2 regions of the Bradyrhizobium sp. 521_C7_N1_3 genome follow, and region 2 is predicted to be linked to the other one. Evidence: riboswitches for the same ligand, from Rfam matches in the RefSeq annotation. Region 2 holds a riboswitch; the other holds the start of a gene.

Region 1 (7,787 bases), 2.1 Mb from region 2:
CAGCAGCCGATCGCTCGCCCGATGGAAGCCCCCGTCCCTTCACCAAGCCGAAAATTGCGGGGATCACGACCAGCGTCAGCAGTGTCGATGACGTCATGCCGCCGATCATGGGCACCGCAATGCGCTGCATGATCTCCGATCCGGCCCCGGTGCTCCACATGATCGGCAGCAGACCGGCCATGATGGCAACCACCGTCATCATCTTGGGCCGCACGCGCTCGACCGCGCCCACCATGATGGCGTCGTGGAGATCCCGGCGCGTCAGTGGCCTCCCCTCGGCGCTGCACCTGGCCTTCACCTCGGCCAGCGCGTGATCGAGGTAGATCAGCATGACGACACCCGTCTCGGCGGCGACGCCTGCCAGCGCGATGAAGCCGACCGCGACGGCAACGGACAGGTTGAAGCCGAGCCACCACATCATCCAGATGCCGCCGACCAGCGCGAACGGCAGCGACAGCATCACGATCAGGGCCTCGGTCATCGCCCGGAAGTTCAGATACAGCAGCAGGAAGATGATCGTGAGCGTCACGGGCACCACGATCTTCAGCCGGGCGGCTGCGCGCTGCAGATATTCGTACTGGCCGCTCCAGACCACGTAATACCCGGCGGGAAACCGGATGCTCTCCGTCACGGCGCGTTGTGCATCAGCGACGTAGCTTCCGATGTCGCGATCCCTGATGTCGACGTAGATGTAGGTCGCAAGCTGGCCGTTCTCCGTCCGGATCGACGTCGGCCCGCGCGCGGGTTCGACCTTCGCCACCTCGCCGAGCGGCACGGCGCCGCCCGACGGCATCGGCACCAGGATGTCGCTGGCGATGGCCTTGGGATTGTCTCTGAGGTCGCGCGGATAGCGCATGTTCACTGTGAACCGCTGCCGGCCCTCCACGGTCGTCGAGACCGTCTGACCGCCGAGCGCGGCCGCGATGGTGTCCTGGACGTCCTGGATCAGGATGCCGTAACGGGCGAGCGCCTCACGGTCGGGAACGATCTCGAGATAATAGCCGCCGATGCCGCGCTCGGCGTAGGCCGACGACGTGCCGGGCACGGTCTTGATGACGCGCTCGATCTGCTTCGCGAGCCGGTCGATCTCGGCGAGGTCCGTGCCCATGACCTTGACGCCGACCGGCGTGCGGATTCCGGTGGAGAGCATGTCGATGCGCGCCTTGATCGGCATGGTCCAGGCATTGGAGACGCCCGGAAACTGCAACGCCTTGTCCATCTCGGCGATGAGACTGTCGACGGTAACGCCGGAACGCCACTGCTCCCTAGGCTTCAGGTTGACGACCGTCTCAAACATCTCGGTCGGGGCGGGATCGGTCGCAGTGGCGGCTCGTCCCGCCTTGCCGTAGACCGAAGCGACCTCCGGGAACGACTTGATGATGCGGTCCTGCATCTGCATCAGCTCGGCCGCCTTGGTGACCGAAATGCCGGGCAGCGTCGTTGGCATGTAGAGCAGCGTTCCCTCGTTCAGCGCCGGCATGAACTCGGTGCCGAGCTGGCGCGCCGGCCAGATCGTCACCGCAAGCACGACGAGCGAAGCCAGGATGACCAGCGTCTTGGCGCGCAGAACCCCCTTGATCACGGGACGGTAGACCCAGATCAGGACGCGATTGATGACGTTCCTGCTCTCCGGCACGATCCTGCCGCGGACGAAGATCACCATCAGCGCCGGCACCAGGGTGACGGACAGCAAGGCCGCGGCGGCCATCGAGAAGGTCTTCGTGAACGCCAGCGGGCTGAACAATCGGCCCTCCTGCGATTCCAGCGTGAAGATCGGCATGAACGACACGGTGATGATCAGCAGGCTGAAGAAGAGCGCGGGGCCGACCTCGGATGCCGCGTCGATCAGAACCTGCACGCGCGACTGATCGGGCCTTGCCCGTTCGAGATGCTTGTGCGCGTTCTCGATCATGACGATGGCGGCGTCCACCATGGCGCCGATGGCAATCGCGATGCCGCCGAGGCTCATGATGTTCGATCCCAGCCCGAGCAGCTTCATGGCGCCAAACGCCATCAACACGCCGACCGGCAACATCAGGATCGCGACGAGTGCGCTGCGGACATGCAGCAGGAAAACGATGCAGACGAGCCCGACGACGATGCTCTCCTCGAACAGCGTGTGCTTGAGGGTATCGATGGCCGCGTAGATCAGGTTCGACCGGTCGTAGACCGGCACGATCTCGACTGATTTCGGCAGGCTGCTCGCGATCTCCCCGAAGCGCTTCTTGACGTTTTCGATGACGTCGAGGGCGTTGACGCCGAACCGCTGCAGCACGATGCCGCTCGCGACCTCGCCCTCACCGTTCAATTCGGCGATGCCACGCCGCTCGTCGGGCCCGAGCTCGACGCTGGCGACATCCCGCAGCAGCACCGGGGTGCCGTTGCTCGTCTTCAGCACGATGTTGCCGAGATCGTTGATGCTCTTGATGTAGCCCTTGCCGCGGATGACGTATTCGAACTCGGAGAGCTCGACGGTGCGGCCGCCGACGTCGGCGTTGCTGGCGCGGATCGCCTCACGTATTTTCTGCATGCTGATGCCGCGGTCGCGCATCCGCTGCGGGTCGAGGACCACGTTGTACTGCTTGACGAAGCCGCCGACGCTGGCGACCTCGGCGACGCCTTCGGCCTTGGCCAGCGCGAACTTCAGATTCCAGTCCTGGATCGTGCGCGTGTCCGCCAAGTTCAATTCCTTCGATATGACGGCGTATTGGTAGACCCAGCCGACGCCGGTCGCGTCGGGCCCGATGGTCGGGGTGACGCCGGCGGGAAGCCTCGACGCCGCGCCGTTCAGGAATTCCATGACGCGCGACCGTGCCCAATAGATGTCGGTGCCGTCCTCGAAGATCACATAGACGAAGGAGACGCCGAAGAACGAGAAGCCGCGGACGACCTTCGATTTCGGCACGGTGAGCATCGCCGTCGTCAGCGGATAGGTGACCTGATCCTCGATCACCTGCGGCGCCTGGCCGGGATACTCGGTGTAGACGATGACCTGCGTATCCGAGAGATCCGGGATCGCATCCAGCGGAAGGTGAACCAGGGCATAGAGGCCGGCGGCGGCTGCGAAGCCGGTCCCGAACAGCACGAGCAGCAGATTGCGCGCCGACCAGGCGATGATGCGGGCGATCATTTGTGATCTCCCGTTGCATCGCCAGGGCCGGCGTCGGTGGCCTGGGACGCCGCCTCACCAAAACCCTTCAGCGCCGCCTTCAGGTTGCTTTCCGCATCGATCAGGAAGTTGGCGGAGGTCACCACCGCCTCGCCGTCCGCGAGACCATGGCGCACCTCGACATAGCCGCCGCCGCGACGGCCGAGCTTGACTTCCCGCGGCTCGAAGCGCCCTTCCCCCTTGTCGACGAGGACGGCCTGCCGGCTGCCGGTATCGAGCACCGCGCTGTCCGGTATCGCCAGGACGGGCGCGGCATCGGCCGTGTCGATGTCCGCATCGACGTACATGTCCGGCAGCAGCACCGCGTCCGGATTGGCAAGCTCGATCCTGACGCGAACGGTTCGGGTGTCGCGGTTCACCTGCGGATAGACGACGGCGATTGTCCCGGTGAAGCTTCGGCCGGGGAAACTGCGCGCGCGCACCGCGACCGACTGCCCCACCGCGATGTTGCCGAGATCGCGCTCGGCCACGTCGACCAGCGCCCAGACGACCGAGGTGTCCGCGATCCGGAACAGCACGTCGCCGGGATTGGCCCGCATGCCTTCGATCGCGTTGCGTTCGAGCACGACCCCGTCGCGCGGCGCGGACCAGCGTATGGCCACGGGCGCCGTGTGCGTCTTGTCCATCTCCGCGATGACGGACTCGGGAACGTCGAGATTGACCAGCCGCTGTCGCGAGCCGCGGCCGTACATCTCGACACCGCCGACCGTCTTGGAGGTGATCGTCGCGAGATATTCCGCCGCCGCAGACGCCACCGCCGAACTGTAGATTTCCATCAGCGGCTGACCGGCCTTCACGCGCGTGCCGGTCGTCACGTCGGCGACCTTCTGCACGAAGCTTTCGGCGCGCATCGCGATCACCGACACGCGGCGTTCATCGAGCTGGATCGTGCCGGGCGCCTTCACCGAGACCCGGATCGAGCGTCGCGCGACGGGCTCGGACTTCACGCCCGCGCGCTGGATCTTGCCGGGCGACAGCTTCACCGTGCCGTCGTCGGCGTCGTCGCCTTCGTAAACGGCGACATAGTCCATCCCCATCGGATCCTTCTTCGGGACGGACGAGGTATCTGGCAGCCCCATGGGATTGCGGTAGTAGAGGATTTTTCGCGGCGAAGCCGCCTGCGCCTTCGGCGGCGCCGGCGCGACGGCCGCTCCATCGTCGTCGTAGACCGGCAGATAGTCCCGCCCGCGGTCGTCCTTCTTCGGAGCCGCAGACCAGAGCGGCGCACCGCTTGGATCGCGGTAGTAGAGCGGCGTTCGCTCCGCGGCAGCCGCAGCCGATGATATGCCGGCCTCAGCGAGCCAGCCCGCACCGTTCGAATGCCAGTAGTAACCGGCCAGGACCAGGCCGCCGCCCAGCGCAAGTGCCGTCAGGAGACGCAGCGTTTTCATGTCGTGTATCCGCGCGCCCGGGAGCGCGCGTCCGTGTGAAGGAAAAAGGGGAATGTCGGGCGCCGCCGGGCAGCGCCCGAACGCTCACTTGACCGCCGTGACGATCACCTTGCCGGTGACGGTCTCCGGTTCGCCCTGCACCTTCACGGACAGCGTCATCTGGTAGCGTCCAGCCATCGGCAGGTCCGTCTTGAAGGCGTACACACCCGGTTCCCTGGACGGCAGCGGCGCGACCGCCGATTCCATCTCCGCCATCCCGTCCGGGGCCATGTCGAGCCGCGTCTTGAAGATGACCGCGTCCGGTATCGGCTTGCCGGTCTGCTTGTTCGTCAGGCGAACGGCGAGCGTGACGTCTTCGCCCTTCTTCATCTGCGGCGTGACGGGCTCGAAGGCGTAGTCGCCCGCGCCCGCCATCGCGGCGGAAGCGGCAAGCGAAAGGGTGGCGGCGAGAGCCGCGGTGCTGATTTTGGAAAGCATTGTCCTGTCCTCATGAATTGATCTTTCGCCGTGGCGCGTGAAGCGCGCACGTCAGTCGTCGTCGCGAGCAGGCATGCCGCTCGCGTCTCGGGCTTTGCGAGATCAGATTCGAGGAGGTCGGAAAGGAGGACTGCCGCCGCGGAAGGAAACGACCTGATCCGGGGGAATAGCCATCGTGCTGGCCACGACGGCGAGACGCTCGAACGCCACGGGCCTGACATCACCGAGCGCGATGATCCCGCCAACGCAGCAGAAGCCCATACCGCACTTGTAGTCGCCGATATGGGAGCCCGTTCCCTTCATGTCGGGACAACAATCGTCCATCGACATGTCGGCGTCACCGCTCATGTGCATGGCCGTCTGCATGCCATCCGACGACATTGCGAGGTTCGCCGCGGACGCGCCAACCGGCAGCATCGCCAGGGAGATGGCGATGGCGACTGCCAGGATGGTACGGACGAACTGCAGCAATATCGACTTACCTTGTCAGGCGGGAACTCGGTCTCAGTAGCATATTCGGACACCAAAGGCAGTCATTGATCGTGGTCAAGCGTTCGTTACCCAGGCTCGTCCGGAGGCCGGGTTGGACGTTTCGACGCAGTCCCTCGGACTATCGTGCAAAACAGCAACACAAGGCCACCATCGACCGACCGGCCCATCGAACAGCCCGCGCGGATGTTGACGCGCTCATCCCCTGATGCCAGTTTCGTGATCGGTAGTGTCCGCAAGGACTCTTCAAGGGAATGCGGTGCGCCCACCTCAGTGGGCAATTCCGCGGCTGCCCCCGCAACTGTAGGCGGATAGCCGACGACCAAACGAACCACTGGAGCCCCGCTTGGGCCTCTGGGAAGGTGGTCGAAGGCGATGACCCGCGAGCCAGGAAACCTGCTACCAGCCATGGTCACGCGCGAACGCATTGGGCGGGGTGCCCTGATGTCGGACAAGTAGCCGGTGCATCCGCCGCCTGGGGCGAAGGTGGATGACTAAGGCAACCGCGGTGACGGTTTGTTTGCGTCGCCGCAGAGCGTTGTTGTGCAAAATCTTCATTTCCGTGCTGGCGCGAGGCCAGCGTTGTCGCATGCTTTCCTGATTACCCTGCTCTCGTCGGTGTCGCTGTCGTCCGCGGCGCTCGCGCAAAGTGCGGCGCAGGACAACCGTTCCCGGGAGGTCGGCCCGGTGATCGTGTCTCCGCCTGCGCCGCGACAGGCTCCCGCCGTCAGCCCCGGCACCCAGAAGCCGCGCCAGGCCCGGCGCGCCGCGGGACGCAATCGTGGCGCCCCTGCTGTCGCCGTTCCGGCCGCGCAAGCTCCGAGCGGCCCGGTGCAGACGCCGCTGAACACGGCCGCCGTCACCGACGTCGGCTCCCGGCTCGGGATCACCGCGCGCGAGATGCCGGCGACCGTCGAGGTCATCAGTCAGCGGACGATGCAGGACCTGGGCATCCGGACCACGACCGACGTCGCCAAGGCGGCGGTCGGCGTCACCGGCGGCGATGCGCCCGGCGCGCCCGCCATCTTCTCGATGCGTGGCTTTTCCGGCGACCAGATCTCCACGCTCTACAACGGCATCCCGATCGGGCCGTCGACCATGACCGGCCGTCCCATGGACGTGGCTGGCCTCCAGCAGGTCGAGATCATCAAGGGACCGGACTCGCTGGTGGCGGGCCTCGGTGCGACCGGCGGCGCCATCAACTACGTCAACAAGGCGCCGCACACCGGACCAATCGTCAACGACGCCTTCACCTCCTACGATTCCTTCAACGGCTATCGCGCCGGTTACGGATCGGGCGGCAGCACGCTGATCAACGGCCTCGACTACCGCTTCGATATCAGCCATTTCAACAACAAGGGCTTTATCGACGACACCTATTCGAAGCTCAGCAACGTCTCGGGCCAGCTGAACTATCGCGTCAACGAGAACCTGAAGATCTGGGGCGCGACCGAATACAGGCAGGACAACGACCGCTTCTACTGGGGGACACCGCTGGTGCCCGCGAACGCGCCGGGCATCGTGCCGACGTACGGCATCGTGTCCGGTCGGTGGAGTAACTATTACCTCGGCGGCGGCACACCGGTCCCGGTCACCATCGACGCGCGCACGCTGACCACGAACTACAACGTGCTAAACAATCATAGCGGCGCCAACGAGCTCTGGCTGCGCAGTGGCTTTCAATGGGACATCACCAACAACGTCTCGCTGAAAAGCCAGGTCTATGGCTATGACGCCCACCGGCACTGGTTCAACAACGAGATCTCGTCGTTCGACCAGACAATAGGCAATTTCGCAGGCGCGCAGAGCATCTATCGCGAACGTCTGGCGCTGGATCACGCCCAGCGACTCTACGGCAACATCACCGACCTCACCGTTAATTCCAACGTCGGTGGAATGGACAATCGCTTCGTGGCCACCGTGGCGGCGAGCAGCAACCAGTTCAACGTCTCGCAGGACACGCTGTTCTTCAACGACTACGTCGACCTCCTCAACCCGGATCGCGGCCTCTACGGCCCACGCAGCGACGAGAAGATCTACACCCATCTCGACACCGCCTCGCTGTCGTTCGAGGACCGGCTCAAGCTGACCTCGACCTTCGCACTGATCGGCGGCATCCGTTTTGAGAATATCGAGCTATCGCGGACCCGCTTCGACGAGAATGGCCTCCTGAAAGCCAACTATCCTTTCTCTAAGACGTTCAATCCGGTCACCGGACGCATCGGCTACACCTGGGACATCGCGCCCGGCGTGATGCTTTA
Region 2 (7,787 bases):
GATCGGATTCCAGATGACATTCGCGCTCCACTTCTCCTTCGGACGCCTCAGCAGCTCCAGTCCCGCTGTCACATCGACCGCGCGGGTAAAAGTGTAGTCGGCACGAACGCGAAGCCGGTCGGTGATCGCCGCCGCGACGAAGCTCTCCGTGCCCTCCGTGATCGCCTTGCCGATATTGGTGTTGGTGCTCGTGAATGTCACGGGATCGAACGTGCTCTGGATCAGGTCCGTGATGTTGTTGCGGAAGTAGGTCGACCCGAAGCGAACGCGATCGCCAAACAAGGGTTGCTCGAAGCCCGCGTCGTATCCGACGCTTTCCTCGGGCCTGAGGTTGGGATTTGCAAAGAAGAAGAACGCGGGAAAGCTCACGTAAAGCTGGTTGAGCGTCGGCGCCTTGAACCCCGTGCCGTAGCTTCCCTTGAACTTCGTATCCGTGACCGGCACGATCACGGCAGACGCCAGACGAAAGGTCGGATGCTCTCCAAACCGCTCGTTGTCGTCCTGCCGGACGTTGGCCGTGAAGAAGACGCGATCCCGGAACTGGGACTGCAGCTCCATATAGCCGGCCTTGTTGACGTTTTGCGCCGAGAGCATCGCCGTTTGCAGTGTTTCGGTCTCATGCTCCGCGCCAAGGATGACATTGCTGTTGGGCGCGAGCTGGGTCGTGGTGTGCCAATCATACTTGACGCGGTCGCCGGTCGTGATCGTGGCCATCGCGTTGCCGGGCGAGATGTTGTAGTTCCAGTGGTTGGTGTAGTTGACGCCGAAATAGCTCGTCATCCGGTCGTCGAGAGCAGACCAGACCGCCTCCCCGCGCGTGAAGAGCTGGTGCACCGTCTGCGTGCTTTGCGCGGCCGCGGGAAAGCTCGCGAATGTGACGAGATCGAAGGTGTCTCCGGTAAAGCGGAGGGTGGCGTCAGTGTACCGCGCCACGCCGTTGAGCGTCAGGCGTTCGCTCAATTCGGCGCCAAGCTTCGTCGAATAAGTCATGTTGTCGTAGTTGTTGCCGATCGCCTTCTGCCCCGGCGGCAGCAATTCGACCGGCGTCACCGGCACGTCGTTCGCGTGGAAATGCGCAACGTTGAAGGCATAGTTGAAGTGGTCCTGTGAACCGCTCAGGCCTGCGGTTTGATTGAACGTTCCGAACGAGCCTCCCTCGACCGAGCCGGTCGCGCGGGCGGGACCGTCGCCCTTCTTCGTCACGATGGAGATCACGCCCCCCAGCGCGTCTGCGCCGTAGAGACCGCCCTGCGGACCGCGCAGGACTTCGATCTGCTGAATATCGGAGGTGAGCAACTGGCCGAAATCAAACGAACGGTTCGGGTTGCCGGGATCGCTGACGTCGATGCCGTCGATCAGGACCTTGGTGTGGTTGGAATTCGTTCCGCGCATGAAGATCGACGTCTGTCCGCCGGGACCGCCGGTCTGCACGAGGTTCAAGCCAGGAACCACGCTCAGCGCATCGGATGCGGTCCGGCGCTGATCGCGCTCGATGTCTCTGGCGGTCAGAACCGTCACCGAGCTCGCAACCAGATTGGTCGGCGTGACAACGCCCGTCGGGCTGACGACGACCGTCGGAAACAGGTTGGCCGCGGATACCCCGGCAACCGGGGGCGACGCCGGCACCAGCTCGGGCTTAGGGACCCGAGCGAAGCGCCGCTCGGGCTTGTCGGGCGCAAGCCGCGCGACTTGCGGCTTGGCCGCACGCGCGGTCGGCGCGACCTCGACCGGCGGCAGCAGATCGGGCGATGCCGATTGCTGGGCCTGGGCAATGGACAGATCGAGCGAAGACAGGGAAACGAGCACGACAAGGCCGGCGCGGAAGCGCCTGGCGGCAAAGACAATACGGGACACTCTTGTAACCTCGGTATGACGTCAGTGGCACGTCACAGCGAACGATGTTTCACGGCGGAGCGTTCGATTGCTCCGGTGAAGCTAATGTCTGTACTCCCCGACCGACATCTTCGCGTGTGACCACGGCTGACGGCAGGTCTCCTGGCTCGCGGGTCGTTACCTTACGTCGCCTTCCCAGGACCGAGATTCCCAGTGGCATATGACGAAAGATTCACCGCTTACAGTTGCGGGGGCAGCCGTGGCGTTGAGAATATCCCGGTATCGGGAAAATCTCGCACCACGTTCCCTTTTGATCTCCGTGAGGAGAACCGTCACCGGCCAATCTAGGGGGCGGGCAAGCGGAGAGTCAATCGGCCGGTTGCATCACGGTCAAAGCACCGCACCGGAGATTGAGCCGGCGCAATCAGGCCGGCTCCCGTTCCGAATGCGTCCTGATCACCGCCCGCTCGCCGGCATCGACGAGCTGGCCGATGCCGGTGCGGCCCGTGAGCGCGCAGCGGATGATGTTCTCGGCAACGGACCTGCGAAAGCAATGGTCCTCACCGATTGGGCGATTGCGGCAGACCCGATCCAGCGCCAGCTTCATGTTGATCCGGGTGCGGGTGTCGAAATGCTCGCTGATCATTCGCAGGGCCTCGATGCGTTGATGTCGGAGCGGAAACGCGTCGGCCTAGGCCGGGTTCCAAAAACGGACCGCGCAAGGTGTTGCGCAGAGCTGATTGCGCCCAATCTCTTGGTTCTGTGACAGGCGGGTTACGCCCGCCCTCTTGGCCGCTGGGCCTGAGCCCAGGCCGCGCCGACGTCGCGCAGCGGGGCGTCGCTGCGCCGGATCGGGGTCAGCTCACCGGAGGCCGAGATGATGGCGGTCTCCTCGCGGCGACAGCGCGGGCATACGAAGCGGACCTCGTGCGGCGACGAAGACCAGCTCGAACGTTTGACGTTGGCCGCCATCGGCCATGCATCGCAATGCGAGCACGACACCAGGAACCGACCGGGATCGAGCATACCCATTCCATAGGACTCCGCGTCCTGCCTGCCCCTTCAATGACTGACCCATGTGAATCGTTCCGGTGCCCGAGCACCGTCCCCCCTAGCTCCAGGCAGCGCCGCCGCTCAGTGGGCGCCCTTGAGGGTGCATGACGTGGTGCAGGTGACGGTGTTGCCGTGGTCGCACGCCTTGCAGGCGGCAACGCACTGGTTCATGTCGCGGGGATTGTAGGAGCTGTAGCTCCGCATCGCACAGACCGGGGTCGAGCCGGTGATGTCCTGCTCCTGATTGCAGGCGGCCATCATGAGCGCGAAGATGAGGACTGCAACAAGGCGCATGGGATTGCCCTGGTAGGGAGCGGCAAAGCGACGTCGGCGAGGTGCGCTGCACAGCAACGGATCTCGGCATTCCCACCGCGAGCAATCATGGATCGCGACGCCCGCATCCCGGAAGATGCGCGCCAAACATTAAGAACGGCTTGCGGTCGGCGTCAGGCCGCGGCTTTGGTCGCGATCACCTTCCGCATATCAACCGCCAACTGACGGTATTGCTCCGAGAGTTTCAGATAGAACTCGCGCTTGGTGCTGTCGGTCGCGAGCTTGGCGATCAGCTCGCATTCGGCGGTGAGCGTCTCGAACCGTTCCAGCCTGTCCTGAAGTTCTGTCATCGGCGTGTCCCCATCAAACGCCTCAAGGGACGACTAACCTAAGCCCGGGAATTAGGTCACTGCGAACATCGTTATCAAGTAGAAGCGTTTTTTCCGGCAAGGGCGGTGCCGGCCCGGCACGGACGACTATTTCTGCTCGAGCCGCCATGCGCCGTCCCAATTGGCGTCCGGCGGATTGGCCTCGAACTGCGCGATGCGGCCGAGCAGCGTGCGCGAGGGACCGTCGCCGGGCACGGCTTCGAGCGCCGTGTTGAAGGCGGCGCGAGCCTCGTCGAAGCGCCGGGCGCGATAGGCGGCGAGGCCTTCGGCATAATGCGTGCGCAGGCTCTGCTGCGGGACGCTGAGCCCGTGCGCCTTGCTCATCACCTCGAAAATGGCTTGTGGCGCACTCTGCCCGGCCACCGCGAGACGATCGATCTCGCGCAGCTCGCAGCTCGAGCCGATCGCGTCCGCACTGGCCTGCGAGATCAGGATGCGGGTGCCGTAGGTCTTGTTGACGGCCTCCAGCCGTGAAGCCAGGTTCACAGCGTCGCCCATCACGGTGAAGCTCATCATCAGCTCGGAGCCGATGCTGCCGGTCAGGACCTCGCCGGTGGCGATGCCGATCCGCAGATCGCACGGCGCCGGCATGGCGCGGATGCCGAGCAGGTCCGGCAACTGCTTCTGGAGCGCGGGCACCTGATCGGCCATGTCGATGGCGGCGAAGCAGGCGAGCAGCGCCGGCTCGTCCTCCTCGATGAAGGGAGGCCCCCAATAGGCCATGATGGCATCGCCGATATACTTGTCGATGACGCCGCGATTGTTCCTGATGGGACCGGACATCACCGTGAAATAGTGGTTCATCACCTTGACGAGGCCGCGCGGGGTCATGCCTTCGCTCATCGAGGTGAAGCCGCTCATGTCGCAGAACATGATGGTCATCACCCGGCGCTGGCCGTCGATGGCGACCTCCGGCCGGTCGATCAGCCCCTGCACCACCTTGGGATCGATGTAGCGGCCAAAGGTCTCGCGGATGCGCTCATTGTGCCTGAGTTGCTCGACCATGCGGTTGAAGGCGGCGGCCAGTTCGCCGATCTCGTCCTGGGTCGAGACCGTGATCGGCCTGTCGAAGCGACCGGCCTCGACCTCGCGGGTACCGGCGAGCAGCAGGCGCACCGGCCGCGTGATGCCGCTCGAGACCAGCAACGCAAAGGCAAATCCGACCACCGCTGCGAGGATGGTGACGATGCCGGAGATGATGATCGCCTTCCGCTGTTGGCCGACCACGGTCGACGTCGAGGCATAGACCTGCTTGAGCATGTCGGCACGAATGCCGTCGATCCTCTGGTTGAACTGGTCGCGCAGCGCGTCGAGATGCTCCAGCGTGCCGCGCGCCTCAGGCATCTGCTTGGCATCGATCTGCTTGAGGAGCTTGGCGTGCGCCTCGTTCATGCCCTGGCGCAGCTCTGTGACGGCGGTCTCGATACGGGTGTCGATCCGCGCCAGCGCGGCATTGTCCGAGGGCGTCCTGGAATCGTCGATGATCGCGTTGATGTGGCTGCGCGCGTCCGAGGTCTCCGCCTCGATCTTGCGGTCGGCCTCGTCGAACTCTTTCAGCCGTGCAGCGTACGCCTCCTCGTCCGGGGCTTCCTGCATCTTCATCATGACCATGCGCCGCAGCGCCACCGACCGCTCCAGCGAGCGGATATTGGCGCGCGCCAGATCGCCATAGGCCGGGATGTAGCGGTTGGTCAGCTCGTCCAGGAGGACGCCGACCTGGCTCGACATCACCATCGAAAGAATCGAGGTGACCAGCATCAGGACGATCAATCCGAGGGCGATCCCGACGATCTTGCGCCTGATCGACTGGTTGAAAAGTGGCATGAGCGGTGGGGTTAGAGCTGAAAGGACCGGTTGGGAACTCAATACACCGGTTTTGGCGGCGGGAACACGCGCAATCTGGCCCTTGCGACGCCCCGACCGCGCTCAACCGTCGCGCGAGCCCTATTCGTTAACGAGGATTAAAGACGATACCCTTTCCGCCATTTCGGAAGTTCCCGAGTTCCCATCGGTATTTTGCCGCATTGTTGAAGGAGCGTGAGGACTGCGAAACGGTGTCGTGGCATCGTTTTGGGTGTCGTCTTTGATTCTCAAGCCGCATGTCGTCGCGGACCTTGGTTTGTAGTGGTTTCGCAGGGGGACCATCGAATGAACCAGTGCCTACGCTCGCTCGCGTGTGTCATTGCCGTGGCCGCATTGGCCCTTCTTCCTGCCGAGCTGGCAGCGAAGAGCGGTCACAAATCGTCGGCGTCGAAGAAAACGCATGAGACGAAAGCCGGCGGCAAGCAGCGTCACGCTGCCGCGAAGTCGCGCCACGGCAAGCATGCCGAGGCCAAGCGCAAGTCCAAGAAGGACGACGACGATTCGGACAAGCCGAAACCTCCGCCGCTCACCGGCGACCTCGCCGCGCTGAAGGACGCCATCGATCTCGCGCGCAAGGGCAAGACCGACGACGCCAGCGCGGCGCGCGACCGCATTGCCGACCCTGCCGGACAGAAGCTCGCCGACTGGTTCATGCTGCGCCATTCCGAGAGCACGGCACCTTTCAAGCGCTACGCCGCCTTCCTCGCCGCCAACCCGGACTGGCCGAGCAGCGCCCTGCTCCGCCGCCGCGCCGAAGCGCGGCTGTGGCAGGAGAAGAGCGACGCGGCGACCGTACACAAGTTCACGATGGACCGGCCGACCAGCGCCAAGGGCAAGTTCGCGCTCGCCCGCGTGCTCCTGAGTGAAGGCGACAATGACAGGGCTACGCGTCTGGTGCGCGAGGCCTGGCGCACGGACGAATTGTCCGAGCGCAGCGAGGAGGATTCCTACGAGGCGTTCCACGATCTCCTGACCGCGGACGATCATCGCGCCCGTATGGACAAGCGCCTCGGCGCCAAGGACTACGCCGGTGCAAGGCGCGCCGCAAAACGGCTTGGCGAAGATGCGCTCGCGATCGTCAAGGCCTGCTCGGCTGTCACCGGCAAGGCCAACAAGGCCAAGGATTATCTCGAGGACGTCTCGACCGAAGCACGCCGCGATCTCGGCTACGTCCTCTGCCGCGCGCAGTGGCATCTCCAGAACGACCGCATCGACGACGCCGCCGAGGTGATCCTCGCCGCCGCGCCCGACATGATGGCGGCCCAGGACACCGATGCCTGGTGGCGCGAGCGGCGCCTGCTCGCGCGAAAGCTGCTCGACCAAGGCAAGTTCAAGACCGCCTACGACGTGGTGCGCGCGGCCGTGGTGCCCGCGATGGAAGTCTATCGCGTCGACTACCACTTCATGTGCGGCTGGATCGCACTGCGCTATCTCGACGATCCAAAGGCGGCGATGGTGCATTTCGCCGCGATCGACGAAGGCTCGGCCAATCCGATCGCGCTGTCGCGTGCGCATTACTGGCGCGGCCGCGCGGCCGAGGCGATGGGGGCGACCGCGGATGCGCGCATGAGCTATCAGGCCGCGGCGCGCTATCCGACCGCCTATTACGGCCAGCTCGCACGCGCCAGGCTCGGTCTCGACGGGATCGAGCTGCGCCCGCCCTCGCCCGTGCTGGCCGCGGCCGACACTCCGCCCGCGGACGAGCGCGTCCGCGCCGCCGAGATGCTCTACGGCATCGGCGAGCGCGACATGGTGTTCTACTACGCCGAGGATTTCGCCAAGGAGAGCACCGACGTCGCAGCGCTGGAAGCGCTCGGCGAGCTCGCCGGGCAGCGCAACGACGCGCGCGTGATGCTGGAGGTCGGCAAGTCGGCGCTGGCGCGCGGGCTTGCGCTCGACCATTACGCCTTCCCGACCATCGGCATTCCCGAGCACAAGCAGGTCGCGCCCGCAATCGAGACCAGCGTGATCTATTCGGTCGCGCGCACCGAAAGCTCGTTCGACCAGCGCGACAAGTCCCCCGCCAACGCGGTCGGCCTCATGCAGGTCACACCGGAGGCGGGCCGCGATACCGCAAAGCGCTTTGGCCTGACCTATGACTGGGACAGGATGGTGTCCGATCCCGTCTACAACACGCAGATGGGCGCGGCCGAGCTCAGCGCGCTGCTGTCGGAATATCGCGGCGACCAGATCATGACCTTCGCCGGCTACAATGCCGGCCGCGGCCGGGTGCGCGAATGGGTGCAGGCGCGCGGCGACCCGCGCGACCCCAAGGTCGATCCGGTCGACTGGGTCGAGCGCATCCCGCTGTCGGAGACACGCAACTACGTCCAGCGCGTGATGGAGAACGTGCTGGTCTACCGCGCCCGGTTCGAG

Evidence for each region. Region 2 has a riboswitch for cobalamin ahead of AB7008_RS27525 (TonB-dependent receptor plug domain-containing protein). Riboswitches for the same ligand answer to the same signal wherever they lie in the genome.
Region 1: another riboswitch for cobalamin. It lies ahead of AB7008_RS17635 (TonB-dependent receptor); the one in region 2 lies ahead of AB7008_RS27525 (TonB-dependent receptor plug domain-containing protein).

The regions. Positions count from the first base shown of each region.
Region 1 is NZ_CP197232.1:3,802,831-3,810,617, reverse strand. Features, by position in the region: gene AB7008_RS17655 (efflux RND transporter permease subunit) at 1-3,130, opposite strand, end outside; gene AB7008_RS17650 (efflux RND transporter periplasmic adaptor subunit) at 3,127-4,560, opposite strand; gene AB7008_RS17645 (FixH family protein) at 4,645-5,037, opposite strand; gene AB7008_RS17640 (hypothetical protein) at 5,140-5,505, opposite strand; cobalamin riboswitch at 5,737-5,944, shown strand; gene AB7008_RS17635 (TonB-dependent receptor) at 6,109-7,787, shown strand, end outside.
Region 2 is NZ_CP197232.1:5,911,100-5,918,886, forward strand. Features, by position in the region: gene AB7008_RS27525 (TonB-dependent receptor plug domain-containing protein) at 1-1,854, opposite strand, end outside; cobalamin riboswitch at 1,969-2,182, opposite strand; gene AB7008_RS27530 (hypothetical protein) at 2,258-2,479, opposite strand; gene AB7008_RS27535 (hypothetical protein) at 2,608-2,865, opposite strand; gene AB7008_RS27540 (hypothetical protein) at 2,968-3,180, opposite strand; gene AB7008_RS27545 (hypothetical protein) at 3,333-3,509, opposite strand; gene AB7008_RS27550 (adenylate/guanylate cyclase domain-containing protein) at 3,636-5,372, opposite strand; gene AB7008_RS27555 (lytic transglycosylase domain-containing protein) at 5,697-7,787, shown strand, end outside.